Regions from separate parts of the Bacillus sp. GW823-FHT06A11 genome, predicted to be linked through region 2. Evidence: a T-box and tRNA genes for the amino acid it is inferred to sense, from the RefSeq annotation. Region 2 holds a T-box; the other holds one or more tRNA genes.
What was found. The T-box of region 2 lies ahead of ileS2 (isoleucine--tRNA ligase). A T-box ahead of a tRNA ligase gene usually reads a tRNA of that ligase, here a tRNA-Ile.

Region 1 (16,371 bases), 340 kb from region 2:
GACGATGGCAGGAAAAGGAACAGAATGTGGTCGTAGCTTTGAAGAAATTGCAAAAATCATTGATGGCGTAAAATATAATGAAAAGCTATCTGTATGCTTTGATACGTGTCATACGCACGATGCAGGATATGATATTGTAAATGACTTTGACGGTGTATTAAACGAATTTGATAAGATCGTTGGTATAGATCGTTTACAAGTACTTCATATTAATGATAGTAAAAATGTACGCGGAGCAGGAAAAGACCGTCATGAAAACATCGGATTTGGTCACATTGGGTATAAAGCGTTGCATCACATTGTACATCATCCACAGTTAATGCATGTACCAAAAATTCTTGAAACACCGTATGTAGGGGAAGATAAAAAAGATAAGAAGCCACCATACAAATTGGAAATCGAAATGCTGAAAAACGGTACTTTTGATGAAGGGCTTCTTGAAAAAATTAAAGCGCAATAAGGAGGGGATTTCCCCTCCTTATTTTAGTAATTGCTGAAATAAGGTATTTACTTGTTGGGCAGTGGCAGGGGAAGTTACTTTTGCGATCTGTTTTAAGAGCTCTAGTCGCTCGTTGTTATCGTAAATATTAATATTTTTACCTTTCATAAGTAAAACGATTTGGTCAGCTTGTGCAGTCGTAATAGAAACTTCATATTCTTTGCTATATTTTAATAACTCTTTTGTAGAAATATGATTTAATTTTTTATTAACAATTTGTTTAATGAGGTTCATCTTGTTATCCTCCTTCACGCGTTCTTCTATCGAAATATATGAGCATATAGCTTGTACATATTCGTATAGAGTTTCTTTTTTCATGAGGAAAAGAAGCGTATGTTATAATATAAGGACAAAACTACAGAAAAAGAGTAAAGGGAGGACCTATGGAGCAAAAGCAACATCGAAAAGAAAGTGTTATTCATCTCATTTATCGTTTAGTTATGATTATTTTTGGGGCAGCATGCGCAGCGGTAGCGATTGAACTATTTTTAATGCCAAATAAAATTATTGATGGTGGAATTATTGGTATTTCTCTTATATTAGATTATCTTACTCCTAATATTTGGTGGTTAAGTTTTTCTACTTTAGTCGTTGTTCTCAATATCCCATTTATGTATTCGGGTTATAAGCAAATTGGAAAAACATTTATGTTATCTTCGGCATTTGGTATTGTAGCGTTAGCATTCATTGAGTCAACGTTACATGCGGTGCCACCGTTTACAACAGAGCCTATTTTAGCGACTGTGTTTGGTGGTCTTATTTTAGGTCTTGGTGTAGGACTTGTAATTCGTCATGGTGGATCGTTAGATGGAACTGAAATTATGGGGATTTTATTAACGAAGAAATTACCGTTCTCTGTTGGTGAATTCGTAATGTTTGTGAACTTATTTATTTTTGCATGGGCAGCATTTGTGTTTGGTGTGGAACAAGCGATGTATTCTGTTATGACGTACTATATTGCATTTAAAACGATCGATACAGTAATTCAAGGGCTAGATGAAACGAAAGCAGTTTTAATTGTATCTGATCAATATGAGGAAGTATCAAATGCGATTTTACATCGACTCGGCCGTGGAACTACAAAGCTTGTAGCAAAAGGTGGTTACACAGATAAAGAAAAAGAAGTTATTTATGCAGTTGTAACGCGTCTAGAAGTGACGAAGTTAAAGTCAATTGTGCATGAAATTGATGAAAATGCGTTTGTTACGATTATGAGCACGCAAGAGACAAATGGTGGTAAGTTTAAATCGGCTATTCACTAAACATATATAGGAATATTTTTCGAAAGCAGAGAATTTTTCTCTGCTTTTTGTTATAATAGTAAGGTTTCTTGAAAAAATAGATATATTTTAGGCAGATTGGTTTACAACTATAATAAGCTGTACTATAATTCAAATAGATATAAATCGGAATCATTCTGAATTAAAATAGGTGAGATGCTATGAATAATATATTAGAGATTGAAGGTTTAACATTCCGGTATGAAGATCGGAATGTGTTAGAAAATATTAATTTGCAAGTTCCGAAGGGAGCTTTTTTAGGTTTAGTGGGACCGAATGGTTCAGGTAAATCAACTTTACTTAAGTGTTTATTAGGCGTTTTAAAGCCAAAAGAAGGAAGCATTCGTGTGTTTGGCGTTGATAGTAAGAAGTTTAAGGAATGGAATAAAGTTGGTTATGTATCCCAAAAAGCAAATAGTTTCAATTCTGGTTTTCCAGCAACTGTTTCTGAAGTTGTGTCAATGGGACTTGTTTCGAAAAAAGGGCTTTTTCGCTTTTTCACAAAAGAGGATAAGAAAAAGGTAGAAAAAGCAATTGCTGATGTAGGGATGAGTGAGTTTCAAGGTCGTAATATTGGAGAGCTTTCTGGTGGACAGCAACAGCGTGTATTTATTGCTCGTGCGCTCGTTAGTGATCCTGAATTGCTTATTTTAGACGAGCCTACTGTTGGAATCGATGTAAAAAATGTGGAAAGTTTTTACGAAATATTAGAGGATTTAAACAAAAGGCTCGGGATCACATTAATTCTTGTTACTCATGATATGGGAGCTGTTACCGAAAAAGTAACACATGTTGCATGCCTAAACCAACATCTACATTTCCATGGAAATGTAGAGAAGTTCCGAGAGTTAGAAGATGCAGAAATGTCCGTCTTATATGGACATCATGTTCATCGTTTAGAACACGAACATGAGCATCACGGGAGGATATAATGATACAAGATTTTTTACAATATGACTTTTTACGTAATTCTTTATACGCAGGTATTTTAATTGGACTTGTTGCACCGCTAATAGGTGTGTTTGTTGTTATTCGTCGTTTATCTCTTATTGCGGATGCATTAAGTCACGTGACGTTATCAGGTATTGCAGCAAGTTTATTACTTGAAAAAACCATTTTTACAGGTGGATTTTTAAACCCCTTATATATGGGGATGGTTTTTTCAATTGGTGGAGCGCTATTAATCGAAAAGTTAAGAACTGTATATAAGCACTATCAAGAATTAGCAATTCCGATTATCCTTTCGGCAGGGATGGGAGTTGGAGTTATTTTCATTTCACTTGCAAATGGATTTAACACAGACTTATTTAGTTATTTATTTGGTAGTGTCAGTGCTGTAACAAGTACGGATTTAATTATTATTGGGATTGTAGCAATTGTTGTTGTTGCGACAATTATTTTATTATATAAAGAGCTGTTTCTACTATCATTTGATGAGGAATACGCAGTATCAACTGGTTTAAGAGCGAAATGGATTCACTTTATTTTCATTATATTAGTTGCTCTTGTCATTGCAGTATCAATGCGTGTAGTAGGGGTTCTTCTCGTATCATCATTAATGACGTTACCAGTTGCAGCAAGTATTCGTATTGCTAAAGGATTTAAACAAACAATTTTCTTTTCCATTTTATTTGGTGAAATTGCAGTAATTGGTGGAATGTTTGCTTCGTATCAACTTGATCTAGCACCAGGTGGTACAATTGTTATGATAGCAGTTCTTATTTTAATCGGTGCGATTTTATGGAAGAAGAAAAAAACTGCATAAAGTAGGGATAGGTATGAATCTAACAGAAGCTTTACGCCTAATGAAGGAAAAAGGATACAAACATACTGGAAAAAGAGAAGAGATGCTCAGATTATTTGCAGCACATAATCGTTATTTAACTGCGAAAGACGTTTTAGAGCATATGAAAGACGATTATCCAGGGCTTAGTTTTGATACGATTTATCGTAACTTAACAGTTTTTGCTGAGATTGGTGTTTTAGAACAAACGGAATTAAATGGTGAAAAACATTTTCGTTTCACTTGTTCTATTATGGAACATCATCATCATTTTATTTGTTTGGATTGTGGGGGGACGAAAGAGATTACTTCCTGCCCAATGGATTTTATGAATAAAGATTTTACTGGTTATGAAGTAACGGGTCATAAGTTTGAAATATATGGTCGTTGTCCAAAATGTGCAAAGTAAAAGCTCGTCGGTTATATAACTGACGAGCTTTTTTACGTAGAAAAGAAGGTTGCTCACAAATATTGTGGCAACCTTCTTTTTATTGTTCTTGTGTCTCTTTTTCTTTTTCTTTTTCTCGTTCAGCAGCCATTTCAGCAGCGATTACGTCGATTTCTTTTTTCAGTTCTTCTACCATTGTTTCTTCTGGTACTTTACGAACGACTTGCCCTTTACGGAATAATAATCCCTCTCCACGTGCACCAGCAATACCGATATCAGCTTCACGAGCTTCACCAGGACCATTTACAGCGCAACCAAGTACTGCAACTTTAATTGGTACTTGAAGTGTAGAGATGTATTCTTCCACTTCGTTAGCGATGCTAATTAAATCGATTTCAATACGACCACAAGTTGGACAAGAGATAAGTGTCGCTGCGTTAGAAGCAAGACCGAATGATTTTAATAATTCACGAGCAACTTTTACTTCTTCAACTGGATCAGCACTTAATGAAATACGTAGTGTATTTCCGATGCCTTTACTTAAGATTGCTCCAAGACCAGCGGCACTTTTTACAGTTCCAGCAAACAATGTTCCAGATTCTGTAATACCTAAATGTAATGGGTAATCAAAAGCGCGAGCAGCTTTCTCGTATGCTTCGATTGCTAAGTTAACATCAGAGGCTTTCATAGATACGATAATATCGTGGAAATCTAAGTCCTCTAAAATTTTAATATGATGTAGCGCGCTCTCAACCATACCATCTGCAGTTGGGTACCCGTATTTTTCTAAAATGTGACGCTCTAATGAACCAGCGTTTACACCAATACGGATTGGAATACCGCGCTCTTTTGCTGCATTTACAACAGCTTCTACTTTATGGCGACGACCAATATTACCTGGATTGATACGTACTTTATCGATGCCACCTTCAATTGCTTTTAAAGCAAGGCGATAATCAAAATGAATATCAGCAACAAGTGGAATGTTGATTTGTTTTTTTATATCAGCAATAGCATCTGCTGCGCGTTCATCTGGAACGGCAACACGGACGACTTGACAGCCAGCTTCTTCTAAACGCTTGATTTCAGCAACTGTTGCTTCAACATCATGTGTTTTTGTTGTTGTCATACTTTGTATAATTAATTCATTATTACCGCCGATTGTTAAATTACCGACTTTAACTGGACGTGTTTTTGTACGATGAGTCATTTCATTCACGAATAGATCGCTCTCCTTATAAAAGAAGTTTCTTATTTAGTCCCTCATATCAATAATAGTATACGTGATATAGGGCTATAGAAACCGAAGTGCTCGGTTTCACTTTTACTATTGTATCAGCGCCTTTATGTAATTGACAAGGATTAAGTGATGGCTTATTGATATAACGGGAATTTATAAGACTTTCCAATTTGTATTTTTGTAGCAGATGTACTTTTGTTTAATTGTTTAAAGTCGTCAATGACTTTTTCTATGGAAGGAATTTTTTTCTTGTTAATTTGTTCTGTAATAGAAAGAACTGTCTCGCCAGTTTTTACTTCAATTGTTTTATAAGATGTATCCGTTTCTTTTTCTGTTTTATTCTCTTTATTTTGTTGGCTGTCTGTGTTTTCTTTTTTAATCGTTTGGGCAGCAGTTGTTTTTTTATATGAACTTAACATCGGTAAAGTACCGATTTTTATATCGTAATAAAATATATAACCGAGAACAAGCACGAATAGGAATATACCTAACCTCTTCATATTCTTCACTCCTTTGCTAGGAATATATGCTTGTCCAAAAAAAAAATGCCTATTTAGGCATTTTTTTATTTTTCTTTCGGTTGGGGTACCTCTTTAATCGTTAAGTATAGAACGATTAAAACAACAGCGATATAAATGAATGTTGCCCCAGGTACGACGATTTTGAATAAATCCATAATCATGAAGAAAATGGTTGGGATTGTGTAGCTGTATGCAGTTAGTGTCCAAACTTGTTTATAGGATAGTTTACGTTGACCGCTCATAGCAGAACCGATGAACGCAAGTAAAGTCACGCCTACAAAAGTGATGAATAATTGGAATAGGTACACTAAGAATCCAATAACAAATAATAAAATTGGATAAATATTATCGAATAAAGAAATAAATTCTTGTAGATCTTTTTTCTCAATAGATGCACCTAACAAATCGTTATAAGAATACGTTTGTGTTTGACCATTTCCCATAGAGACTACTTTATCTTTTAAAACAAATAAACCTGTTTTATTTTGATATTTTTCTAGGTCTGTTGAATTTGGATCAAATACGAAAAGTGCATTTCCTTCTTCTTTTTCAATAGGCTGATCAATATCGGCTTTTAGTTCGCCATTTTCAATTTTAAAATCAGGTAAATCTTTATCGATGACTTGATTTACCATGCCTACACCATCTTGGATAAAACTACCGTACAAAAAAGTTCTTGGAATAGTAGTAATTAAGCAAAGTAGCATAATATACAAAATGGTTTTACCGATTTTTTGAAAACGGAATAGCGCCATATCTTTAGGCGAGTATATGCTTTTTACGAATTGGGTAAATATGGACATAGATTCACTTCCTTTATGTATGTATAAAATCATTGTAACGTAGGAATCTAGAGAATCTCAAGATATATTATATTTACATATAGTGGAGATAACTAAATTTCTTTTTATTAACTTTCTTCTTTTAAATAAGAAAAATACAATTGACACTTTTCTTTTCTATATGGTAAATTTATCTTACATTTCTTAAAGGGCATATCCGATAGGAATTCCTTTATTTGATATGTTGTTACATACATAATTGTGGACCCTTAGCTCAGCTGGTTAGAGCAGACGGCTCATAACCGTCCGGTCGTAGGTTCGAGTCCTACAGGGTCCATATCCATTTCGCATGTTTATTATGTTAGCAGGAAGCTTCCTTGTAGAAGGAAGCTTTTTTTACGGAATATATGAGCATTTTAATTGAAAAGAAGTGGGAATTTTGCTACTTTAATGATAGCAAGACAATGTGATTTATTTGTTTGCACCCTATGGCAATTAGGGTAGAATGAAGTTGTATGTCACTTAAGTGGCAATACATAAACTGGGAGGAATATAACAATGGCAAAACACGAATTACCAAATTTACCTTATGCGTATGATGCTTTAGAGCCTCACTTTGACAAAGAAACAATGAACATCCATCATACAAAACATCACAACACGTACATTACAAACTTAAACGCTGCTTTAGAAGGTCATGCAGAATTAGCTGACAAAAGCGTAGAAGAATTAGTTACAAACTTAAACGAAGTACCAGAAGCAATCCGTACAGCAGTACGTAACAATGGTGGCGGACATGCTAACCATACATTCTTCTGGACAATCCTATCTCCAAACGGCGGAGGACAACCTGTAGGTGAACTTGCAACTGCAATTGAAGCAAAATTCGGTAGCTTCGATGCATTCAAAGAAGAATTCGCAAAAGCTGGCGCAACTCGCTTCGGTTCTGGTTGGGCTTGGTTAGTAGTAAACAATGGTGAGCTAGAAGTAACAAGCACTCCAAACCAAGATTCTCCTTTAACTGAAGGTAAAACGCCAGTTATCGGTTTAGATGTTTGGGAGCATGCTTACTACTTAAACTACCAAAACCGTCGTCCAGACTACATCGGTGCATTCTGGAACGTTGTAGATTGGAACGCTGCTGAAAAACGTTACCAAGAAGCAAAATAATTGTAATAAATATAGAAAAAAGCTAGGGGAGAACCCCTAGCTTTTTTCTATGCTTTCCTTTTACATAATTGAGCTTGTCTTTGGAAGACTAGAACATGAAGTAAAGGAGAGTTGTGTATGAAGTGGAAACATATAATTGGTGACGTTGAAGTGAATCGGGATTTAGTGTTATTGCTCCTTATAGGAGGTTTATACACGCTCGCAATTTCTTTATCGAATACGTTTGTAAATATTTATTTATGGAAACAAACACAAAATTATGTGAATCTTGGCTTGTATAATTTGGCCAGCGTTATATTACAGCCTCTCACATTTCTTGTAGGGGGAAAATTAGCGAAACGTATCGATCGCTCGATTTTATTACGAATAGGAGTAGGAACGCTCGCAATTTTTTTTATTGTTGTCTTAGTAGCGGGGAAAAGTGCTTCTCAGTATATTTTATTAATGGGGGCTCTTTTAGGAGTAGGATACGGTTTTTACTGGTTGGCTTTTAACTTATTGACATTTGAAATTACAGAACCAGAAACAAGAGATTTCTTTAATGGGTTTCTTGGACTTCTTACATCCTTCTCTGGGATGATCGGACCAATAGCAGCAGGATACACAATTTCACGTATGGAGAAATGGAGTGGTTATACTGTTATATTCTTTCTTTCATTAGTTCTATTTGCAATTGCTGTCGTCTTAAGCTTCTTTTTATCTAAAAGAGAATGTGAAGGGCGTTATGAAATCGTGCAAGTATTGAAAGAACGACGGATTGATAAAAATTGGGGAAAGATTACACGAGCTCATTTTTTCCAAGGATTGAGAGAAGGAACGTTTATTTTTGTCATTTCAGTATATGTTTATTTAGCAACTAATAGTGAGTTTGCATTAGGGAAATACAGTTTAGTGAACTCTGCTGTATCCTTTGTATGTTATTACTTAGTTGCTCGTATGTTAAAGAAGGAGTGGCGAAAAAAAGCAATTTTACTTGGAGGCATTATTTTATATGCTGTCGTCTTTTTAGTTATTTTCAATGTTACATACACGAAATTACTTATTTATGCGGCATGTATTGCAATTGCATATCCTATTTTACTTGTTCCGTACGGATCAATGACATATGACGTAATTGGTAGAGCGAAAAATGCGAGAGAATGGCGTGTGGAATATGTCGTTGTTCGGGAGCTGTGGCTAAACGCCGGAAGAATCTGTTCCATTTTAAGTTTTTTATGTGCTGTACTATTCTTTCCACCTGAAAAAAGTTTACCTTACTTATTATGTATTTTAGGTGCTGGACATTTTCTTATTTATTTTGCAGTTAAAAATGTCAAATATGATGAGGGAAATGCGAGTAAAGCAAGTGTTGTAACGCAAGGGAACGCGCAAAACCAAACTGAACCAGAAGGTTAACTTCTCGTTTGTTTTATGCTAGAATAGAAAAAGATGTAAGACAGCAGTGAGGACACCTGTATGAAGGTGTCCCTTTCACATTACATAGCTGTTGGTAGAGGGGGTTTGTATGAGCAAGAAACAGAAGCAAAATAAGAAAAAGACCCACGTTCCTTTTCGGTTAAACGTGCTGTTTTTCTGCGTGTTTTTAATGTTCTCCGCGGTTATTGTAAGGCTCGGATATGTACAAATTGTTCGTGGTGAAGAATATAAGAATGAAGTGGAGAAGAAAGAAAACTCAACGATAAGTAATCCTGTACCGCGTGGGAAAATATTTGACCGTTATGGGCGAGCTGTAGTAGATAATGTAGCCATTCGTACTATTACATTTACAAAAATGAAAGGATCAACTGCAGAAGATCGCTTAGAAACAGCGAAAAAGCTAGCAGATTTGATTGAAGTACCGACAGATAAATTAACGGATCGCGATAAAAAGGATTATTGGCTTGCTATGCATAAAGAGGAAGCTAAAGAAAAAATTACGAATAAAGATCGTCAAGAGTTTAAAGATAAAAAAATTGATGATAAAGAATTAGACGAGCGCCAGCGAAGTCGTGTAACAGAAGAAGAGGTTAATCAATTATCCGCAAAAGATCTAGAAATACTAGCGATTAAGAGTAAGATGGATGGCGGATATGCAATGACACCTCAAGTTATTAAAAAGGATGCTACAGAAAAGGAATATTCGATTATTAGTGAAAACTTAGCAGTATTACCAGGTGTAGATACGAATGTTGATTGGGATCGAAAATATACGTACGATGATTTATTCCGAAGTGTACTTGGTGGGGTGTCGACATCTGATGAAGGCTTACCTAGAGAAAGACTAGATTACTATCTTGTTCGTGATTATAATCGAAATGACCGAGTAGGAAAAAGTTATCTTGAGCAACAGTATGAAGATAGCCTACACGGTACGAAAGCAGAAGTTAGAAATGTTACAGATAAAAACGGTAATATTTTAGAAACGATTAATGTATCAAAAGGACAAAGTGGTAATGACCTGAACTTAACAATTGATATGGAATTACAAAAGCGCGTGGAAGATATTCTTGCGAAGAATTTAATGAGGTTTAAAGGAAGCGAACCTCTTTTAGATCGCGCATTCGTTGTAATGATGAACCCAAAAAATGGCGAAGTTTTATCTATGGCGGGGAAACAATTAGTTAACGAAGATGGTCAAACGAAAGTAAATGACTTTGCATTAGGTACCATGACAAGTTCTTATCCGATGGGATCAACTGTAAAAGGTGCAACAGTACTTACTGGATATCAAACTGGTGCGATTCAACCAGGATCGGTGCAATTGGATGAACCAATTAAATTAAAAGGTACACCTACGAAGTCGTCTTGGAAAACGATGGGATACATTAATGATCTTACAGCTTTAAAAATGTCTTCTAACGTTTATATGTTTAAAACAGCGATGAATATCGCCGGTGTTCAGTATGTGAGAGGTGGTACGTTAGATATACCTCAAAAAGCATTTGATACGATGCGTTATTATTTCGGACAGTTTGGACTTGGTGTAAAAACAGGAATTGATTTACCGAATGAATCTGCTGGTCAGATGGGTAGAAGTAGTCAACCAGGTTTCTTACTAGATTTATCAATTGGACAGTATGATACGTATACACCGCTTCAATTAGCGCAATATATTTCGACGATTGCCAATGGCGGATATCGTATGCAACCACAAGTTGTAAAAGAAATTCGTCAACCGGCAGTGAAACCGGATGAAGTTGGGAAAGTTGTTCAATCTATGGAACCGAAAGTATTAAATCGTGTTGATATGCCAGAATCGCAAATTAAACGTGTTCAAGAAGGATTTAGACAAGTGTATAATGATTCAGGTGGTACAGCTACAAAATACTTTACAGGTGCAAAATATAAAGCGGCAGGGAAGACAGGTACCGCGCAAACTGTGTATGGCGGAGATAAAGAGATTGGTAGAAAGGCAAACGGTGAACGTGTGGAAACATATAACTTAACATTAGTAGGTTATGCGCCACTTGAAGATCCAGAAGTAGCATTCTCTGTTGTCGTTCCGTGGGTACATGATGATAAGACTGGTATTAATGGATATATTGGTCGTGAAATTATGGACGCTTACTTTGATTTGAAAAACAAAGAAGTAAATGGTGAAGCTCCAAAAGATGATAAAGACAATAAAAATAAAGAGCAAGATGATGAATAAAAAAGTTGTAAAAAAGCACACTATCTGAAAAGATAGTGTGCTTTTTTTTATGGTTTATGCATATCGTGTAATAAATGTGGACAAGTATACAACATTGAAAAAAACGCGGCCGTATAAATGATACTTGTATATGGTGGGATAGGGGATAAATATTTTATAGGGGAATCATCAGAGGAAATGAATAGCTACTACTGAATTAAAATTGTACCGTATGTTGATTTATGTGGAACTTTACAAAACTTTTACAAACAATTAAAACCGAATTAATAGTTTAGCAGTATTCTTATATCTGTAATCCTGTTATTTCCGGTTACTTCTAGGAGGAAGAACACGTGAAATGGATGCGTACACCGATTATAATTTTCGTACTATCGATATGGTTCCTCTGTTTTGAAATGTCTACTGCATTTGCTTTAAATGATATGGGAGAAGTGAGAGTTGATGGATCCTCAACGGTTTTTCCTATTATAGAAGCAGTAGCGGAGGAATATACAAAGGTGCATCCAGACGTGAAAATTTCCATCAGTGTTTCTGGAACTGGAGGAGGATTTAATCGTTTCAGTAAAGGAGAAGTAGATATAAATAATGCTTCGAGAGTAATGAAACAAGTCGAGAAAAATGAGATGAAGAAAAACTCTATTCAGTTCACACCTTTTGAGGTCGCTAACGATGGTCTTACAATTGTTGTGAATCGGCACAATACATGGGTAGACGATATGTCAGTAGACGAGTTACGTTTACTGTGGAGTGAAGATGGAAGAGAGAAGCGATGGTCACAAATTCATTCAACATGGCCACGTGAACAAGTGAAGTTTTATGCACCAGGCGTAGACTCTGGTACTTATGATTATTTTCAAAATGTCATCTTACAAAATCATCGCATTGTAAAAAAAGTCTCTTTGTCTGAAGATGATCAAGTTATTATGCAAGGGGTAATGAATGATAAACATGCCATTGCTTTTGTAGGATATGCTTATTATATGGCTAATCGAGATAAGGTGAAAGCAATAAAAGTGAATGGTGTATTTCCGACGAAAGAGACCATTCAGTCAGGGAAGTATAAGCCGTTATCTAGGCCGCTACTTACTTATGTGAATAATGCATCTATCCGAAATAAAATGAATGTAGCAAACTATGTTGAGTTTATGATTCAGCATGTTGGTAACCTCGCTGAAGAGGTCGGGTATGTAAAATTAAGAAAAGAAAAATACAATGAACAGCTGCGTATGTTAACAGAAATAAAAAGGTAATGTCAGGGTGGAAAGGGGTTTTCATCTTTGGCTCATAATGACAAAAGTCAAATTACATTTTCTGTACAACATTTGATTGAAAGAAATACAAAACAAAGAAAAAAAACACAGCGAATCAATCGAATAATGCCTTTGTTACTAAAAATAATTGCTAGCGTTTCTATTGTTACGACACTTGGAATTGTTTTTACGCTCTCTAATGAAACAATCATGTTTTTTCAAAAAATATCATTGTACTCCTTTTTGACGGAGAAAGAATGGTTACCGTTTTTTGAAAATCCTAAATTCGGTATATTACCACTTATATGTGGAACGTTCCTTGTAACAGCAATCGCTATGTTTGTAGCAATTCCTATCGGTTTAGCGTGTGCCGTATTTTTAAGCGAATATGCTTCAAATAGTGCACGGAAAATATTAAAGCCGATGTTAGAGCTATTAGCAGGTATCCCGACAATTGTATATGGTTTTTTTGCATTAACAATTGTTACGCCGCTTTTACAAAGGATTATACCAGATTTACAGTTTTTTAATGCGATTAGCCCAGGAATCGTTATCGGATTTATGATGATGCCTACAGTTGCATCTCTATCTGAAGACGCGATGAGAGCTGTGGCGAAAGGGACGAAAGAAGCTTCATTAGCACTCGGAGCGACGCGGTTTGAAATGGTAAAACAAGTGGTGTTTCCGTCCGCTTTTACAGGGATTATGGCAGCAATTATATTAGCGGCTTCGCGTGCAATTGGTGAAACGATGATTGTTGTAATTGCGGCAGGATCCACACCAAATGTATCGCTTGATCCGACACATTCTATTCAAACGTTAACAGCCTATATTGTGCAAGTAAGTTTAGGTGATGCTCCGCATGGAACGATTACGTATTACAGCATGTATGCTGTAGGTGCAACATTATTTTTGTTTACTTTTATTATGAACATCATTTCGCAGTCAATTATGCGCCGTTTTAGGAGGATGACATAATATGCGGATGTTGAATCATAAAAAAATACAAAAAAACATGGCATCACGCTTTTTAAAAGATCAAATTTACAAATTGTTATTTTATATAGCAATTTTATTTTCAATCGTAATTTTGTTTGTGTTACTGTTTCAAATTGTTGAAAAAGGTATAAGCTATCTTTCAATAGATTTCTTTACAAATTTCGCTTCACGTAATCCGAAAGAAGCTGGTATTGCTGCAGCTTTGTCAGGGACAATATTATTTATGAGTATTGTTATACCTGTTTCTTTTATATTTGGAGTTGGAACAGCCCTTTATTTAGAGCAATATGCGAAGGAATCTCCATTTAAAAAAATAGTAGAGATTAATAATCAAACGTTAGCAGGAGTACCATCCGTTGTATTTGGATTGCTTGGTTTAACTATTTTTGTATATGCTCTTCATTTAGGAGAGAGTATAGTTGCAGCAGCACTGACGATGAGTTTACTCGTCTTACCAACAGTTGTTGTGGCGAGTCAAGAAGCAATCCGATCAGTACCAAGTGCATTATTAGAGGGTTCTTACGGATTAGGTGCTACGAAGTGGCAAACGATGTATCAAATTGTATTGCCATATGCTTTCCCGGGGATTATAACGGGCTGTACGTTAGCGATATCAAGAGCAATTGGAGAAGCAGCACCACTATTAGTTATTGGGGCACTTGCGTTTGCAAATTATGTTCCATTTAGTATGTTTGATAGATTTACAGTTTTACCAATTCAAATTTTTAATTGGATGAGTAGGCCACAAGAAGAATTTCAGTATGTAGCAGCAGCTGGGATGATTGTTTTGTTAGGTTTGTTGCTATTTATCAATATATTTGTTTTATGGTTACGAAATCGAAAATAAGTTGGAAGTGGATGAAAGGGGAATTCAAATGGTAGCAACAGTAGTAAATGTACAGGTGAAAAACGAAGAGAAAATCGAGACTGCGCCAAAGAAAGTAGTATTTGATACGAAAAACTTAAATTTATGGTATGGGGAAGACCATGCTTTAAAAGATATTAATTTAAGTATTCATGAGAATGAAGTTACAGCAATTATCGGTCCAAGTGGCTGTGGTAAATCAACATACTTAAAAACGTTAAATCGCATGGTAGAGTTAGTACCGATCGTTCGAACTACAGGTGTAATTGAATATAGAGAACGCAATATATTTGATAAATCATATCCAGTTGAAGAATTAAGAACGCACGTAGGAATGGTGTTCCAAAAGCCAAATCCATTTCCAAAATCTATTTATGAGAATGTAGCATACGGTCCAAAAATCCATGGTATCCGTGACAAAAAGACATTAGATGAAATTGTTGAGAAAAGTTTACGCGGAGCAGCGATTTGGGATGAGTTAAAAGATCGTTTGCACGATAATGCATACGGTTTATCTGGTGGACAGCAACAGCGTCTATGCATCGCACGTTGCTTAGCTATTGAGCCAGACGTTATTTTAATGGATGAGCCAACATCGGCACTAGATCCAATTTCAACATTAAAAGTAGAAGAATTAATTCAAGAGTTAAAGAAAGACTTTAGTATTGTTATCGTAACGCATAATATGCAACAAGCAGCGCGTATTTCAGACAAAACCGCTTTCTTCTTAAGCGGGGAAGTTGTGGAGTATACAGATACAAACAAATTATTTACGACGCCTTCAGATAAGCGTACAGAAGATTATATTACAGGTCGCTTTGGTTGATATCGTTGCAAAGCTAAGAGAAAATGCCCTCTTAACAGAGGGCATTTCTTATTTTTATCTCACTTTAATAGGGAAGTAATACCTTCTCTTTATCTTAAGGTTTATTACAAGCGTAAGAGGTTATGTAGGAGGTTTATCCCGCTATTTGCGGGCAGTAAGACCACACCTCAAAATTCAGCAAAAGCAAAGAAGTTAGGTGGGCGGGCGGCCTGTAAAAGCCCGATTGATGAGGGGTGATTAAAGTTTCACTTTGTATATAATGGCACATAATATTGAGGGGGAAGAAAAAATGGTAAGAGAACAGTTTCAAGGTGATTTAAAAGTGTTACAGCAAAAGGTGATTGAGCTTGGCGAATTAGCAAATGCGGCTTTATTGATTGCTATGGAAGGTCTGCATACAAGGGATGTAGAGAAAGCGTTAGAGGTCATTGATGGTGATTACCGTATGGATAATTTAGAAGAGGAAATAAACGATCTTGCGCTTATGCTCATTACGAAGCAGCAACCTGTAGCAAGTGACTTAAGAAGGATCTTTATTTCAATTAAAACAGCGACAGATTTAGAGCGTATTGCAGATCATGCTGTTAATATTGCAAAGGCTACAATTCGTCTTGGGGAAAAAGAAGTGACTGTTAGTTTGCACAACCTGGATGAAATGTTTGCGGTTGCAAATAAGATGTTGCATTTAGCGTTAGAAGCATATGAACAAGAAAATTTAACTTTCGCGAAACAAATTGCTGAAATGGATGATTCCGTTGATGAAATATATGGAAAAGCAATTCGTGAGTTTATATCTTCAGTTCCGGAACAACCAGAAGCAATTACGCAAATTACACAATTATCATTTGTGGCGAGATATATTGAGCGTGTAGCAGACCATATTACAAATATTGCTGAAAATGTATTTTATTTAGTAAAAGGAAAGCATTATTTATTGAATGAGTAGGAATGAAAGTAGGTGATGAGAAATCACCTGCTTTTTTTAGTCAAAACATGACAAAAAAAGCTCGTTGTTTCCTTTAGTTTATGATGATAAGATGTATCATAATGTAATGGGAAAATTAGTATATATGTTGTTTGTTAATAAGTATTATTTATCAATTAATAGTAAGCGCTTTCTTGTTGTTTTAAACGTAC
Region 2 (16,371 bases):
GGTGTTGATACAGCTAAACTTCCAGTATTAAAAAATGAAGAGATGCGTAAATTATTTCGTGAAATGCAAAGTGGAGAGATAAGCGCAAGAGAAAAATTAGTGAATGGAAACTTACGTCTTGTACTGAGCGTCATCCAAAGATTTAATAACAGAGGAGAATATGTTGACGATTTATTCCAAGTTGGTTGCATCGGACTTATGAAATCAATTGATAATTTTGATTTAGGCCAAAATGTAAAATTTTCAACGTATGCTGTGCCGATGATTATTGGGGAAATACGCAGATATTTGCGTGATAATAATCCGATTCGCGTATCGCGCTCATTGCGAGATATTGCGTATAAAGCTTTGCAAGTAAGAGAGAAGTTAATTGCAGAAAATTCAAAAGAACCAACAGCAATGGATATTGCAAAAGTGCTAGAAGTAACTCATGAAGAGATAGTATTTGCTTTAGATGCGATTCAAGATCCAGTTTCATTATTTGAACCGATTTATAATGATGGAGGAGATCCTATCTTTGTTATGGATCAGTTAAGTGATGAAAAACAAAAGGACGAGCAGTGGGTTGAAGAACTAGCATTGAAAGAAGGAATGAAGCGTTTAAATGATCGAGAGAAAATGATTATTAGAAAACGTTTCTTCCAAGGAAAGACACAGATGGAAGTTGCAGAAGAAATTGGGATTTCCCAAGCGCAAGTATCACGTTTAGAGAAGTCAGCCATTAAACAAATGAATAAAACGATTCAAGGATAAGGTCTCACCAATTATGGTGAGACCTTTTTATATGTAATATGGTTTGTGCTCATAGTAGGGGATTAGTGTTCATATAATGAAACTAGCATGGTGTTTCGTATAGGTGGCTTCCTGTAAATATGAGAAACAGCTTCCAATTCGTCATATAAGGGGGAGAGGGTAAAAATGGTGATACGAATTTCAGAGTTACAGATGAAGGATGTTATAAATATTTCAGATGGAAAAAGGATTGGGAATATTGGAGATATTGAAATTGATATGAACACAGGGCAAGTTTGTTCTGTTATTATTTCCAAACAGACACGTATGCTAGGTATTTTTGGAAAAGATGTTGAGATTGTAATTCCTTGGAAGGAAATTGTGAAAATTGGGGAGGATGTCATACTTGTAAGAGTAGATCCTGTTAATACTGTAACAGAATCAATACAAACACCGACAATTTCATAAAGAATATTACAAATTCCTCTTTTTTTTCTGTTAGGATTATGAAAAAATAAAAGTATGGTAAAATAGACAGGAAGTACCATGCTTTTTTCTGTTATTTTAATTAAAAGGAGCCGCTTTATTATGAGAGAACCATTTAAATATGTGGACGGTATACTGTATTTACAAGCGTGGAAAGAACTTGGAAACATTACTGCTGGATTTACGACAAAAGATGGTGGGATAAGTACGGGCTCCTTTCATGCGATGAATTTAGGATTACATGTGAATGATATCGTGGAGAACGTTCATGAAAACAGACGCATTTTAGCAAATAAGTTACAAAAACCATTAGAAAACTGGATTTGCTCTGAACAAGTTCATGATCATCATGTTGAAAAAGTAGGGCAACAGGAAAAAGGAAGTGGCGTTTATTCATATGAGGACGGCATTTCAAAAACAGATGGCATTTATACGAGTAATGAAGATGTTCTGTTAACGTCTTGTTACGCGGATTGTGTTCCGCTCTATTTTTATGCACCATCACATGGTATGATAGGACTTGCGCATGCTGGATGGAAAGGCACTGTACAAGAGATTGCAAAGGAAATGATTCAAAAGTGGAATGCAGAAGGTATTTCAAGTGATGAAATTCATGTTGCAATTGGACCGTCGATTGGATCTTGTTGTTATGTTGTGGATGATCGTGTATTAACAGCAGCACAGAAAGTAATTAACGGTGCTGTTCCTCATCAAAAAATTTCTGACGGGCAGTACGCAATTAATTTAAAAGAAATTAATCGTATATTATGTGTACAAGCAGGCATAAAAGAAGAGCATATTGTAATGTCATCTCTTTGTACAAGCTGTGAAGAGCAACTATTTTTCTCTCATCGTCGTGATCAAGGTAAGACAGGAAGAATGTTGAGTTTCATAGGTTTTAAGGAGGAAGGAAGCAAGTGACAGTACAAGAAAATTTAGTAATTGTAAACGAAGCTATTAAAGAATCTTGCGTTCGAGCTGGACGTTCGTTGCAAGATATTAAACTTGTTGCAGTGACAAAAACTGTAGGGATTGAAAAAACAAACGAAGTAATTGAAACTGGAATTATCGATTTAGGTGAAAATAGAAATGAAGGTTTCTTACAGAAATATGAGCATTTCGGTTCAAAAGTTAATTGGCACTTTATTGGCTCATTACAAACGAGAAAAGTAAAAGAAATCATTAATGAAATTGATTATTTACATTCGTTAGATCGTCTTTCCCTGGCGAAAGAAATTCAGAAACGTGCTGATAAGAAAGTGAAATGCTTTATTCAAGTGAAAACCTCATCTGAAGAATCGAAGCAAGGATTAGCAATAGAAGAGGTTGTTTCTTTTATTCAAAGTTTGCAAGAATTCGATAAAATTGAAGTGGTTGGACTAATGACGATGGCTCCATTTACAGAAGAAGAGGAAGAAATCAGACGCTGTTTTAAGGAATTACGTATGTTGCAAACAAAGGTGCAGGAGCTAGAGTTATTACATGCGCCATGTAAAGAATTATCAATGGGAATGTCCAACGATTACACGATTGCAATTGAAGAAGGGGCTACATATATTCGTTTGGGAACGATTTTAGTAGGAAAAGCGTAAAAGGAAGGAGAATCTTATTATGAGTTGGTCAAAAGTAAAATACTTCTTTTTTGATACACCGGAAGAAAAAGAAGCAGCTCAATATGGTTATGAAAAGGAGCAAACAGACATGAAAAAGCAGCAAGATCCACCAGAACAACAAGATGTTACGTTTCCGAAAGCGCAACCGAAGCAAAATGTTGTGAGTATTGAAACAGCAAAACAATCTTCAAAAGTTGTTTTATTAGAACCACGCACATATTCGGAAGCACAAGGGATTGCGGACCACTTAAAAGGTAGACGAGCTGTTGTAATTAATTTGCAGAGAATGTCTACTGATCAAGCGGTACGTATCGTTGACTTTTTAAGTGGTACTGTATACGCTATAGGCGGGGACATTCAAAAAATAGGACCGAAAACATTTATGTGTACACCTGAAAATGTTGATATTGTTGGTGCAATTTCAGAGTTATTCGGTGAAGAAGAAGAAACAAATATAAAGAGGTGGTAATACGCCATGACAACAGTTTTAATGGTGTTAAGTTCTGCTATCGAGATTTACTCGTGGGCACTGATTATTTACATTCTCCTATCATGGTTTCCTGGTGCAAAGGAATCATCTTTTGGAGAGTTCTTGGCGCGAATTTGTGAACCGTATTTAGAACCATTCCGCAGATTTATTCCGCCGCTTGGTATGATTGATATTTCTCCACTCGTTGCGATTTTTGCGTTAAAACTTGCTAAAAGTGGTTTGTTCAGTTTGTTCAGCTATTTCTTATAGTAAGAGGTTAAATACATGAGCATTTACGAACATTTTAGGCCTGATGAAGAGGTCTTTGTAGATAAAGTGCTGGAGTGGAAGCGAACAGCGGAGTACCATCAAGTGAAATTAACAGATTTCCTTGATCCAAGACAGCAACAAATTGTTTCTATGGCAATTGGACAAGGAGATGTTGCTGTGCAATTTGGTGGTGCAACGCCTAATGCAGAGCGTAAAAGAGCACTCATTTATCCAGACTATCTAGAATTAAATGAAGAAGAATTTCAAGTAGAAGTATTAGAAATTGACTATCCTTCCAAGTTTTATACGCTAGAACATAGGCAAATATTAGGTACATTTATGTCTCTTGGTTTAACGAGAGAAAAATGTGGTGATATTTTGCTGCAAGAAAATCGTGCCCAAATTGTAGTTGCGAAAGAAATCGTATCGTACATTGAGATGAACTTACAAGCAATAGGAAAAGTAAAAGTCTCCTTATCAGCAGTACAAGGAGAACAAATTCTACAAATACATGAAACGTGGGGGGAGAAATCTGGAACGGTTTCTTCACTTCGTTTAGATGTTATGTTAGCTGAAATGTTACATTTATCTAGACAGAAAGTACAACCTTTCATAAAAAATGGTTTAGTAAAAGTCAATTGGAAAACAGTGGAGCAAACTTCTTATGAATGTTATCCAGGAGACGTTTTTTCTGTTAGAGGATATGGCCGAAGTAAATTATTTTCTGTAGAAGGTAGAACAAAACGCGACAAATGGAGAATTTTGTATGGTATACTAAAATGATTGGTTTTTTAGAAGGAAATCCTCCTATTTTGTCGAAGAAAAGATATAATTGAAAGAGGAAATTTAGATAACTACTTGGAGGTGGCGTTGTGCCGTTAACACCATTAGATATTCATAACAAAGAATTTGGTCGCGGATTCCGTGGCTATGATGAAGATCAAGTAAATGAGTTTCTTGATCAAATTATCAAAGATTATGAATTGGTCATTCGTGAGAAAAAAGCTTTAGAAGAAAAAGTTGCGCAGTTAGAAGGGAAGTTAGATCATTTCTCTAATATTGAAGATACGTTAAACAAATCTATCGTTGTTGCGCAAGAAGCAGCGGAAGAAGTAAAACGTAATGCGCAAAAAGAAGCGAAATTAATTGTGCGTGAAGCTGAAAAGAATGCTGATCGTATTATTAACGAAGCATTAGTAAAATCAAGAAAAGTTGCTTTTGATATTGAAGAGCTAAAGAAACAAGCGAAAGTATTCCGAACTCGTTTCCGTATGTTATTAGAAACACAGCTTGAAATGTTAAACAACGATGATTGGGATAAACTAATTGAGTTAGAAGACGAAGTAGATGAACTGTTGAAAAAAGAAGAAACAGTGTAAGCTTGACGTTTTTCTCATTATTACATATAATTTTAAACAACATATTTATTAAGAAAAACGAAGATAGGGATAAGTACCTTTTCAAACCTTATATAGCGAACTGAGGATGGTGTAAGCTCAGGATAAGGAGATAGTGGGAATATCACCCTGGAGTTCCGCGCTGAATAAATAGAGTAAGCGTAGGCGTGTATTCGCGTTAAGAATATAAAGAGGATTCTATACATATGTATATGATCTACTAGGGTGGTACCGCGGGAGACTTTCTCGTCCCTTTTTGGGATGAGAAAGTCTCTTTTTTATTCCGTTTTTTAAGTATTTCTTTTATACATGTAAGGAGGAATTGAGCATGGAGTACAAAAATACATTACTGATGCCGAAAACAGAGTTCCCAATGCGTGGGAACTTACCAAAACGTGAGCCTGCAATGCAAGAAAAATGGGCTGAAATGAATATTTACGAAAAAGTACAAGAACATACAAAAGGTCGTCCTTTATTTGTATTGCATGATGGACCTCCATATGCGAATGGTGACATTCATATGGGACATGCATTAAATAAAGTATTAAAAGACTTTATTGTTCGTTATAAATCAATGACTGGTTTTAGTGCGCCATATGTTCCAGGATGGGATACGCACGGTTTACCAATTGAACAAGCTTTAACAAATAAAGGCGTAAAACGTAAAGAAATGACAGTTGCTGAGTTCCGTAAGTTATGTGCAGAGTATGCATATGAACAAGTAGAACGTCAACGTGAACAATTTAAGCGTTTAGGTGTACGTGCAGATTGGGATAATCCATATATTACTTTAGAGCCAGCTTATGAAGCACAACAAATTAAAGTGTTTGGTGACATGGCGAAAAAAGGTTATATCTATAAAGGTCAAAAACCAGTTTACTGGTCTCCAACGAGTGAATCTGCTTTAGCAGAAGCTGAAATTGAATATCAAGATAAAAAATCAGCATCTATTTACGTAGCATTCCCTGTAAAAGATGGAAAGAATGTATTAGAAGGTGATGAAAAGTACATCATTTGGACAACAACACCTTGGACATTACCTGCAAACTTAGGTATTTCTGTTCACCCAGAGCTTGAATATAGTATTGTAAAAGTAAATGATGAGAAATTTATCATTGCTTCTGAGCTGTTTGAGACAGTTGCAAAAACGTTAGAGTGGGAAAATGCTGAAGTTGTGAAAACAGTAAAAGGTAGCGAACTTGAGTACACAGTTGCAAAACATCCATTCTACAATCGTGATTCATTAGTTATGCTAGGAGATCACGTAACAACAGATGCAGGTACAGGTTGTGTTCATACAGCACCAGGACACGGGGAAGATGACTTCGTTGTTGGTAAAAAGTATGGATTAGAAGTACTTTGCCCAGTCGATGATAAAGGTGTATTAACAAATGAAGCACCTGGATTTGAAGGCTTATTCTATGATAAAGCTAACAAGCCAATTACAGAAAAATTAGAAGAAGTAGGCGCGTTACTGAAACTAACATTCATTACACATTCATACCCACATGATTGGAGAACGAAAAAACCAATTATTTTCCGTGCGACAGCACAGTGGTTTGCATCTATTGAAGCATTCCGTAAAGAATTAATAGAAGCTGTAGCGGAAACGAAATGGGTACCAGCATGGGGAGAAACTCGTCTTCATAATATGGTTCGTGACCGTGGTGACTGGTGTATTTCTCGTCAGCGTGCATGGGGTGTGCCAATTCCGGTATTCTATGCTGAGAATGGTGATCCAATTATTACGGATGAAACAATTAACCATGTAGCAGATTTATTCCGTGAACACGGTTCTAACGTATGGTTCGAGCGTGAAGCGAAAGATCTATTACCAGAAGGATTTACACATCCGGGTAGCCCAAATGGCGAATTCCGTAAAGAAACAGACATCATGGATGTATGGTTCGATTCAGGTTCTTCTCACCAAGCGGTATTAGAAGAGCGCGAAGATTTACAGCGTCCAGCTGATTTATATTTAGAAGGATCTGACCAGTATCGTGGTTGGTTTAACTCTTCATTATCAACAGCAGTTGCTGTAACAGGTAAAGCTCCATATAAAGGCGTATTAAGTCACGGTTTCGTATTAGATGGTGAAGGACGTAAAATGAGTAAGTCGATTGGAAACATCGTCGTACCGAAGAAAATTATGGATCAATTAGGCGGAGACATTTTACGCTTATGGGTATCTTCTGTTGACTATCAATCTGACGTACGTATTTCAGATGATATTTTAAAACAAGTAGCAGAAGTGTATCGTAAAATCCGTAACACATTCCGTTTCTTATTAGGAAACTTAGACGACTTTAAGCCAAGTGAAAATGCAGTAGCTGTAGCTGAACTTCGTGAAGTAGATCGTTACATGTTAGTGAAATTAAATGACTTAATTACAAAAGTTAAAGAAGCATATGAGACATACGACTTCGCTGCTGTGTATCATGCAATTCATAACTTCTGTACAATTGATTTAAGTTCATTCTACTTAGACTTTGCAAAAGACATTTTATACATTGAAGGTGCAAATCACGAAGATCGTCGTGCAATTCAAACTGTATTATATGATGTTCTTGTTGCGTTAACAAAACTTGTAACACCAATCTTACCGCATACAGCTGATGAAGTATGGCCATACATTCCAGGCGTAACAGAAGAAAGTGTACAATTAACTGATATGCCAGAAGCTGTACAATTAGATGACGCGGAAGCGTTAAAAACAAAATGGGATGTATTTATGACATTACGTGATGACGTGTTAAAAGCACTAGAAGTAGCTCGTAATGAAAAAGTAATCGGTAAGTCATTAAATGCAAGCATTACGCTATATCCAACTGCAGAAATGAAAGCTATGTTAGAGTCTATTAGCGAAGACTTAAAGCAATTATTCATCGTTTCTGAGTATAAACTTGGTGGTATGATGGATGAAGCGCCAGCAGATGCACCGAAGTATGAACATACAGCGGTTGTTGTTGCGCAAGCAACTGGTGAAACATGTGAACGTTGTTGGGTAGTTTCAGAAACAATTGGTAAAGATGCTGAACATGAAACATTATGTGAGCGTTGTGCAACAGTTGTTAAAGAAAACTATGTAAAATAATAAAAAACTGACTGCTATTCATGCAGTCAGTTTTTTTTGTTGATGGCATATCAAAAAAACTTTTCAGACTCTTTCCTGTGAAGGAAAAATGTGTGTGAGGTAAGCAAATAAATTTCGGACACACTAACTGTACATTACAGCTAGGAGGAATGTACACGTGAATGAAATTTACATGGAAATAAAAGAAGAATTGCAATTGATGAGAAAAGAGTTGCAAGAGAGACTAGCTAAAGAAGTAATGCACAAATATGATGTCGAGTTCAGCCAAGAGCTTGGATATGAAATTAAGGAAGAGATAAAGAAAAAATTGCTATTACATGATATAAAAGAGGATTTAAAGGATGTAGAACGCGCATTATTTAAAATGGAAATAGACATGTACGGTATTTGTGAAGAGACGGGGAGATTAATTTCGACAAAGCAAATGAAGACAATGCCGACTGCTCGTACGATTCATGAATTCTTCTATGAAAAGGTAAATGTATGAATACGCACAACGATATTATATTACCTTTTTTTAATTTATTTTATTCTTCTATAAAGGTTCATTGTGAAAAGGTAGCAGCTATGCTAAAATTTTGAGGTACACTGTCTTTGTGGGGGAAATGAAAATGATATATTATGTAATAGCGTTATTTGTCATTGCTATCGATCAAATATCGAAGTGGTTAATTGTAAAGAACATGGAATTGGGTACGAGTATTCCGATTATCGACAATGTATTATACATAACATCACATCGAAATAGAGGCGCTGCTTGGGGTATTTTAGAAAATAAAATGTGGTTCTTCTACATTATTACAGTTGTTTTTGTAGTGTTTATCGTATTTTATATGAAAAAGTATGCGAAAACAGACAAGCTTCTAGGTATTTCGTTAGGTCTAATTTTGGGCGGGGCAATTGGTAACTTTATTGATCGTGTATTTAGACAAGAAGTAGTGGATTTCATTCACGTGTATATTTTCTCGTACAACTATCCAGTATTCAATATAGCTGATTCAGCATTATGTATTGGTGTTGTATTAATTATTATTCAAACATTATTAGAAGGCAAGAAAGCGAAGGAGTAATTGAATGAGTGAAGTAGTACAAGTAACAGTTGCAGCAGAGCAAAAAAACGAGCGAATTGATAAATTCGTTACAGGGATAAATAACGAATGGTCACGTTCACAAGTACAGCAATGGATTAAAGATGATGTTGTGACAGTGAACGGGAAAGCAGTAAAAGTGAATTATAAAGTAAAAGAAGAAGATGAAATTACAGTAACGATTCCTGAGCCAGAAGCGCTAGATATTCAACCAGAGGATTTAAATTTAGAAATTTATTATGAAGATGCAGATGTGCTTGTTGTAAATAAGCCACGTGGCATGGTTGTACATCCAGCACCAGGGCATACAAGTGGTACACTTGTAAACGGCCTTATGCACCATTGTACAGACTTATCAGGCATTAACGGTGTAATGCGTCCAGGTATCGTGCATCGTATTGATAAAGATACATCTGGACTATTAATGGTTGCTAAAAATGATATGGCACATGAATCGCTTGTAAATCAGCTTGTAGCCAAAACAGTAACGAGACGTTACAAAGCGATTGTACACGGTGTGATTCCGCATGATAAGGGAACTATCGATGCACCAATTGGTCGTGATAAGAAAGAGCGTCAAAGTATGACAGTTGATGAAAATGGTAAGAACGCTGTTACGCACTTCCAAGTGTTAGAACGTTTTAAAGACTTTACACTTGTAGAATGTCGCTTAGAAACGGGACGTACGCACCAAATTCGTGTTCATATGAAATATATTGGCTATCCACTTGCAGGAGATCCGAAGTATGGTCCGAAGAAAACATTAGATATGAATGGACAAGCACTTCATGCGGGTATTTTAGGCTTTGATCATCCTCGTACTGGTGAATATATTCAGTTTGAGGCACCGATTCCAGAAGTGTTTGAAGACGCATTAAATATTTTACGAAAATAGTATTGACAAATCATAAGAAAACTGAGATACTGACAACAGTTAAATAATGATCCTTTAACACAGCCCCGTGAGGTTGAGAAGGTAACGGTTTGAAATACTTAGGGTATGTTGTACCCTTTTTTCAAAAGTCCTCTCGCACACGCTGAGAGGACTTTTTTTATACCATTACTCTCACGCAAGAAAAAAAGCTTGGAGGTGTAGAGCATGCAAGAGAAAGCTGTCGTTTTAGATGACCAAATGATTCGCCGCGCTTTAACACGAATTAGTCATGAAATCGTGGAACGAAATAAAGGTGTCGATAATTGTGTTCTTGTCGGAATTAAAACTCGTGGAATTTTTATTGCACAACGTTTGGCAGAACGAATTGGTCAAATTGAAGGAAAAGAAATGGAAGTTGGAGAGTTAGACATTACGTTATATCGTGATGATTTAACACTACAATCCAAAAATAAAGAACCACTTGTAAAAGGTTCTGATATCCCTGTAGATATTACGAAGAAAAAAGTTATCCTCGTTGATGACGTATTATATACAGGAAGAACAGTTCGAGCAGCAATGGATGCTCTTATGGATTTAGGTAGACCATCTCAAATTCAATTGGCGGTTCTTGTTGATAGAGGTCATCGTGAATTACCAATTCGCGCTGATTATGTAGGAAAGAACATTCCAACATCAAGTGAAGAGCGTATCGAAGTTGATTTGCAAGAGACAGATCAACAAGATCGAGTAAGCATATACGATAAGTAAAGCCCTTTTAAATGTAGTCCTGTGAGGCTGCCAAAGGGTCTTGGCTTTCATATGTCAAATTTGGCATACGAAAGTATAGGACTCTTTGTGCACAGGCACAAAGAGTTTTTTTATTGCAAAGATTTAAACTGAAGGAGGATGTAACAATGGAACAAAAGCCAGTGTTAGACGTTAATGAAGTACCGAAACCGGGAAAATGGTTATTTTTAAGTATACAACATTTGTTCGCGATGTTTGGATCAACAGTGCTTGTTCCGTTTTTAACAGGATTGAATCCATCAGTAGCATTAATATCAAGTGGATTAGGAACGCTAGCGTTTCTTCTTATAACGAAAGGTCAAGTACCAGCATATTTAGGATCATCATTCGCCTTTATCGCACCGATTATAACAGCGAAAACGGCAGGTGGGCCGGGAGCAGCAATGCTTGGTGGTTTGCTAGCAGGGCTTGTGTACATCTTAATCTCACTCGGAATTAAGAAATCAGGATCAGAGTGGATTATGAAACTACTACCACCAATCGTAGTTGGTCCAGTAGTAATGGTAATCGGTCTAGCTTTAGCACATACAGCAGTTAACATGGCGATGAACGGTGCGGATGGCAAATACAGCTTTACACATTTTTCAGTAGCATTAGTAACATTAGCAATTACAATCATTTGCTCGATATTCGGAAGAGGATTTTTCAGTATCATACCAGTGTTACTTGGCATTATCGGCGGATATATCTTCGCTTACTTCCAAGGGCTAGTAGACTTAAAGCCGGTAGCTGAGGCAAAATGGTTTGTTGTACCAGATTTCACAGTACCATTTGTAACATATACACCAGAGTTTTCATGGAAGATTGTACTCTTGATGGTACCAGTTGCACTAGTAACAATATCAGAACATATCGGACATCAAATTGTACTTGGAAATGTTATTAAAAGAGATTTAATTGAAAAACCAGGTTTACACCGTTCGATCTTCGGTGACGGAGTAGCAACATTAATTGCATCACTAATCGGTGGGCCACCGAATACAACGTATGGTGAAAACATCGGTGTGCTAGCAATTACGAGAGCATACAGTGTATACTTATTCATCGGTTCAGCAGTATTCGCAATCATGTTCGGATTTATCGGTAAGATTTCTGCACTGATTCATTCGATCCCAACACCAGTTATGGGCGGGGTATCAATCTTACTATTCGGTGTAATCGCATCAAGCGGATTACGCATGATGGTAGATGATAAAACAGATTTAAGTGACAAACGAAACTTAATGATTGCATCAGTAATACTAGTAATCGGTATTGGTGGAGCGGTACTTCACGTAGGGGATTCATTTCAAGTCGAAGGAATGGCGCTTGCAGCAATTGTAGGTGTACTGTTAAATCTACTACTACCAGAATCAAAACAAGAAAAACATACAAAACAATCTAAGCAGATTGCTTCATAAAAATAACCTTTTAATTCAGTCCTGTGAGACGGAAAAGGGTGGCTTCTTCCTTGCACCCTAGTCTTACATGACTAGGGTATTTTTATGCAAAGGTTGTTATAAAAATACAAAAGTGGTAACATAAAAATCAGAAAGATGAGGGATGACGATGAGCCATTTGTTAACGATGAGTGAATTATCGGAAGTAGAAATTTCAGAAATCCTAAAAGACGCAGAAGATTTTGCGAATGGAAAAGAGAGCAAAACGACAGAGCAAACTTTTGTTGCAAACTTGTTCTTTGAGAATAGTACGAGAACGAGATTTAGCTTTGAAGTTGCTGAGAAGAGATTAGGACTAGATGTTTTAAACTTTTCAGCTGATGCATCTAGCGTACAAAAAGGAGAAACTTTATACGATACGATAAGAACACTAGAATCAATCGGAACAAAAGCAGTGGTCATCCGCCATGAGCAAGATCGCTACTTCGATGAACTAAAAGATCAGGTGAATATCCCGATCTTAAACGCTGGAGATGGATGTGGAAACCACCCAACGCAGTGCCTACTCGACCTTCTTACAATTAAACAAGAGTTTGGAAGATTTGAAGGTTTGAAGATTGCAATAGTAGGAGATGTTCGTCATAGCCGAGTAGCACGTTCTAATGCAGAAGCATTAACGAAGCTTGGTGCAACAATTTACTTTGCAAGTCCAGAAGAGTGGAAAGGTGAAGACAACACATTTGGAACATACAAACCATTAGATGAACTTGTTCCAGAAGTGGATGTAATGATGTTACTCCGTGTACAACATGAGCGTCATGATCATTATGAAACAGACATTATGAAAGAATATCATGAGAAACACGGATTAACAGTAGAAAGAGAAAAGCGTATGAAAGAAGGAAGCATTATTATGCATCCAGCTCCCGTAAACCGTGATGTTGAAATTGCAAGTGAACTTGTTGAGTGTGAGCGTTCACGCATATTTAAACAAATGGAAAATGGAGTTTACGTAAGAATGGCTGTACTAAAACGCGCCTTACCAAATGTATTAGGAGGAATGAAACATGAATTACTTGTTTAAAAATGGTCGTTATATGAATGAAGAAGGAAAAATTGTAGCAACAGATCTTCTCGTACAAGACGGTAAAATCGCTAAGGTAGCAGAAAATATTACGGCAGATAATGCTGAAGTAATCGATGTGAACGGAAAGTTAATCGCACCTGGATTAGTAGATGTACACGTACATCTTCGTGAACCAGGTGGTGAACATAAAGAAACAATTGAAACAGGTACACTAGCAGCGGCAAAAGGTGGATTCACTACAATTTGTGCAATGCCAAATACACGTCCGGTACCAGATTGCAGAGAACATATGGAAGACTTGCAAAATCGTATTAAAGAAAAAGCACATGTCAACGTACTACCATACGGAGCAATTACAGTACGTCAAGCTGGTTCTGAAATGACAGATTTCGAAACATTAAAAGAACTTGGAGCATTTGCTTTCACAGATGACGGCGTAGGCGTACAAGATGCGAGCATGATGTTAGCGGCTATGAAACGTGCAGCAAAATTAGATATGGCAGTAGTTGCGCACTGTGAAGAGAATACGCTTATTAATAAAGGTTGTGTACATGAAGGGAAGTTTTCTGAGAAACACGGATTAAACGGTATCCCATCAGTATGTGAATCTGTACATATTGCAAGGGATATATTGCTTGCGGAAGCAGCAGATTGTCACTATCACGTATGTCACGTAAGTACGAAAGGTTCAGTACGTGTAATCCGTGATGCGAAACGCGCTGGAATTAAAGTAACAGCAGAAGTAACACCACATCACCTAGTGTTATGTGAAGATGATATCCCATCAGCTGATCCTAATTTTAAAATGAACCCACCGCTTCGTGGAAAAGAAGACCATGCAGCATTAATTGAAGGTTTATTAGATGGAACGATCGATATGATCGCAACTGACCATGCACCGCATACAGCGGAAGAGAAAGCACAAGGAATTGAAAGAGCACCATTCGGAATTACTGGTTTTGAAACAGCATTCCCGCTTCTATACACAAACCTTGTGAAAAAAGGAGTCATTACGCTAGAACAGTTAATTCAATATTTAACAGAAAAGCCAGCTGATACATTTGGCTTAGAAGCAGGTCGCCTGAAAGAAGGTAGAACAGCTGATATTACAATCATTGATTTAGAACAAGAAGAAGAGATTGATCCAACAACATTCTTATCAAAAGGAAAAAATACACCATTCGCAGGTTGGAAATGCCAAGGATGGCCGGTAATGACAATCGTTGGTGGTAAGATCGCATGGCAAAAGGAGAGTGCATTAGTATGAAAAGACAACTTATCTTAGAAGATGGAACAGTATTAATTGGAAAAGGTTTCGGAGGAGAAATCGAAAAGTCAGGTGAGGTTGTATTTACAACAGGAATGACTGGATATCAAGAAACATTATCTGATCCATCATATTGCGGTCAAATCGTAACATTCACGTACCCATTAATCGGAAACTACGGCATTAACCGTGACGATTTCGAATCGATTCACCCATCTGTAAATGGTTTAATCGTAAACGAAATTTGTGATCATCCATCAAACTTCCGTAATGAAATTTCGTTAAATGATTACTTAAAAGAAAGAAACATCCCGGGATTAGCAGGAATTGATACGAGAAAATTAACGAGAAAAATTCGTCAATACGGTACATTACGCGGACGCCTTTGTAACATGGATGCAGATGTAGAATACATCGTGAGCCAATTAAAAGCGACAGTATTTACAGATCACGTGAAACGCGTATCGACGAAAGATCCATACCCAAGTCCAGGACGCGGACACCGAGTTGTACTTGTAGACTTCGGAATGAAACATGGTATTTTACGAGAATTAAATAAGCGTGACTGTGATGTAATTGTAGTTCCTTACAACACAACAGCAGAAGAAATTTTACGCCTTAGCCCAGATGGAATTATGTTAAGTAACGGACCTGGGGATCCAAAAGATGTACCAGAAGCAATTGAAATGTTAAAAGACATTATCGGTAAAGTTCCTTTATTCGGAATTTGCCTAGGACATCAATTGTTCGCTCTAGCATCTGGTGCAAATACAAGTAAGTTGAAATTCGGTCACCGTGGTTTAAACCATCCAGTAAAAAATCTTGCAACTGGAAAAGTAGCAATTACATCTCAAAACCATGGTTACGCAGTAGAAGAAGAGTCAGTTGAAAATACAGAGCTTGAAATTACACATGTTGCTTTAAATGATGGAACAGTAGAAGGTCTTCGTCATAAGAAGTTCCCAGCATTTACAGTACAATACCATCCAGAAGCTTCAGCAGGACCTGAAGATGCAAATGATTTATTCGAAGATTTCTTAGCAATGATTGAAAACTTCAAGAAAGAAGGGGAAGAGTTATGCCAAAACGCCTAGACATTAACACAATTTTAGTAATCGGATCAGGACCAATTGTAATTGGGCAAGCAGCGGAGTTTGACTACTCTGGTACACAAGCTTGTCAATCTCTAAGAGAAGAAGGTTACAAAGTAATCCTTGTTAACTCTAACCCAGCAACAATTATGACAGATACTGCAACAGCAGATAAAGTATATATCGAACCATTAACATTAGAATTCGTAAGCCGTATTATTCGTAAAGAACGTCCAGATGCAATCTTACCAACATTAGGTGGTCAAACAGGGTTAAATATGGCTGTTGAACTTGCGAAATCAGGCATACTTGAAGAATGCGGAGTTGAAATTTTAGGAACGAAATTATCAGCTATCGAGCAAGCGGAGGATCGCGATTTATTCCGTACATTAATGCAGGATTTAAATGAACCAATTCCATCTAGTACGATCATTCATACGCTGGAAGAAGCACATGAATTTGTAAAAGAAATTGGTTATCCAGTTATTGTTCGCCCAGCATTTACAATGGGAGGAACAGGTGGCGGAATTTGTAGTAATGAAGAAGAACTAATTGAAATCGTATCCGGTGGATTAAAACATAGTCCAGTAACACAATGTTTATTAGAAAAGAGCATTGCTGGTTGTAAGGAAATTGAATATGAAGTAATGCGTGATTCGAATGATAACGCGATTGTAGTATGTAACATGGAAAACATCGATCCAGTTGGGGTTCACA

Region 1: it encodes a tRNA-Ile, which carries the amino acid that the T-box ahead of ileS2 (isoleucine--tRNA ligase) is inferred to sense. The anticodon was not compared.

Annotation. Positions count from the first base shown of each region.
Region 1 covers NZ_JBXAHS010000002.1:508,848-525,218, forward strand. Annotated here, with positions in the region: gene AC1Q8L_RS11105 (deoxyribonuclease IV) at 1-460, shown strand, start outside; gene AC1Q8L_RS11110 (DUF2624 domain-containing protein) at 479-733, opposite strand; gene AC1Q8L_RS11115 (YitT family protein) at 883-1,761, shown strand; gene AC1Q8L_RS11120 (metal ABC transporter ATP-binding protein) at 1,941-2,711, shown strand; gene AC1Q8L_RS11125 (metal ABC transporter permease) at 2,711-3,544, shown strand; gene AC1Q8L_RS11130 (Fur family transcriptional regulator) at 3,558-3,971, shown strand; gene ispG (flavodoxin-dependent (E)-4-hydroxy-3-methylbut-2-enyl-diphosphate synthase) at 4,051-5,160, opposite strand; gene yqfZ (protein YqfZ) at 5,325-5,690, opposite strand; gene yqgB (protein YqgB) at 5,756-6,514, opposite strand; tRNA gene AC1Q8L_RS11150 (tRNA-Ile) at 6,757-6,830, shown strand; gene sodA (superoxide dismutase [Mn]) at 7,052-7,663, shown strand; gene AC1Q8L_RS11160 (MFS transporter) at 7,781-9,058, shown strand; gene AC1Q8L_RS11165 (peptidoglycan D,D-transpeptidase FtsI family protein) at 9,168-11,294, shown strand; gene AC1Q8L_RS11170 (PstS family phosphate ABC transporter substrate-binding protein) at 11,636-12,544, shown strand; gene pstC (phosphate ABC transporter permease subunit PstC) at 12,572-13,522, shown strand; gene pstA (phosphate ABC transporter permease PstA) at 13,524-14,390, shown strand; gene pstB (phosphate ABC transporter ATP-binding protein) at 14,419-15,234, shown strand; gene phoU (phosphate signaling complex protein PhoU) at 15,524-16,180, shown strand.
Region 2 covers NZ_JBXAHS010000002.1:851,539-867,909, forward strand. Annotated here, with positions in the region: gene sigG (RNA polymerase sporulation sigma factor SigG) at 1-753, shown strand, start outside; gene AC1Q8L_RS13045 (YlmC/YmxH family sporulation protein) at 919-1,200, shown strand; gene pgeF (peptidoglycan editing factor PgeF) at 1,321-2,139, shown strand; gene AC1Q8L_RS13055 (YggS family pyridoxal phosphate-dependent enzyme) at 2,136-2,810, shown strand; gene AC1Q8L_RS13060 (cell division protein SepF) at 2,830-3,300, shown strand; gene AC1Q8L_RS13065 (YggT family protein) at 3,307-3,570, shown strand; gene AC1Q8L_RS13070 (YlmH family RNA-binding protein) at 3,586-4,353, shown strand; gene divIVA (septum site-determining protein DivIVA) at 4,443-4,949, shown strand; T-box leader at 5,001-5,224, shown strand; gene ileS2 (isoleucine--tRNA ligase) at 5,296-8,061, shown strand; gene AC1Q8L_RS13085 (TraR/DksA C4-type zinc finger protein) at 8,219-8,548, shown strand; gene lspA (lipoprotein signal peptidase LspA) at 8,673-9,131, shown strand; gene AC1Q8L_RS13095 (RluA family pseudouridine synthase) at 9,136-10,044, shown strand; gene pyrR (bifunctional pyrimidine operon transcriptional regulator/uracil phosphoribosyltransferase) at 10,249-10,791, shown strand; gene uraA (uracil permease) at 10,938-12,230, shown strand; gene pyrB (aspartate carbamoyltransferase) at 12,379-13,293, shown strand; gene pyrC (dihydroorotase) at 13,277-14,563, shown strand; gene AC1Q8L_RS13120 (carbamoyl phosphate synthase small subunit) at 14,560-15,657, shown strand; gene carB (carbamoyl-phosphate synthase large subunit) at 15,642-16,371, shown strand, end outside.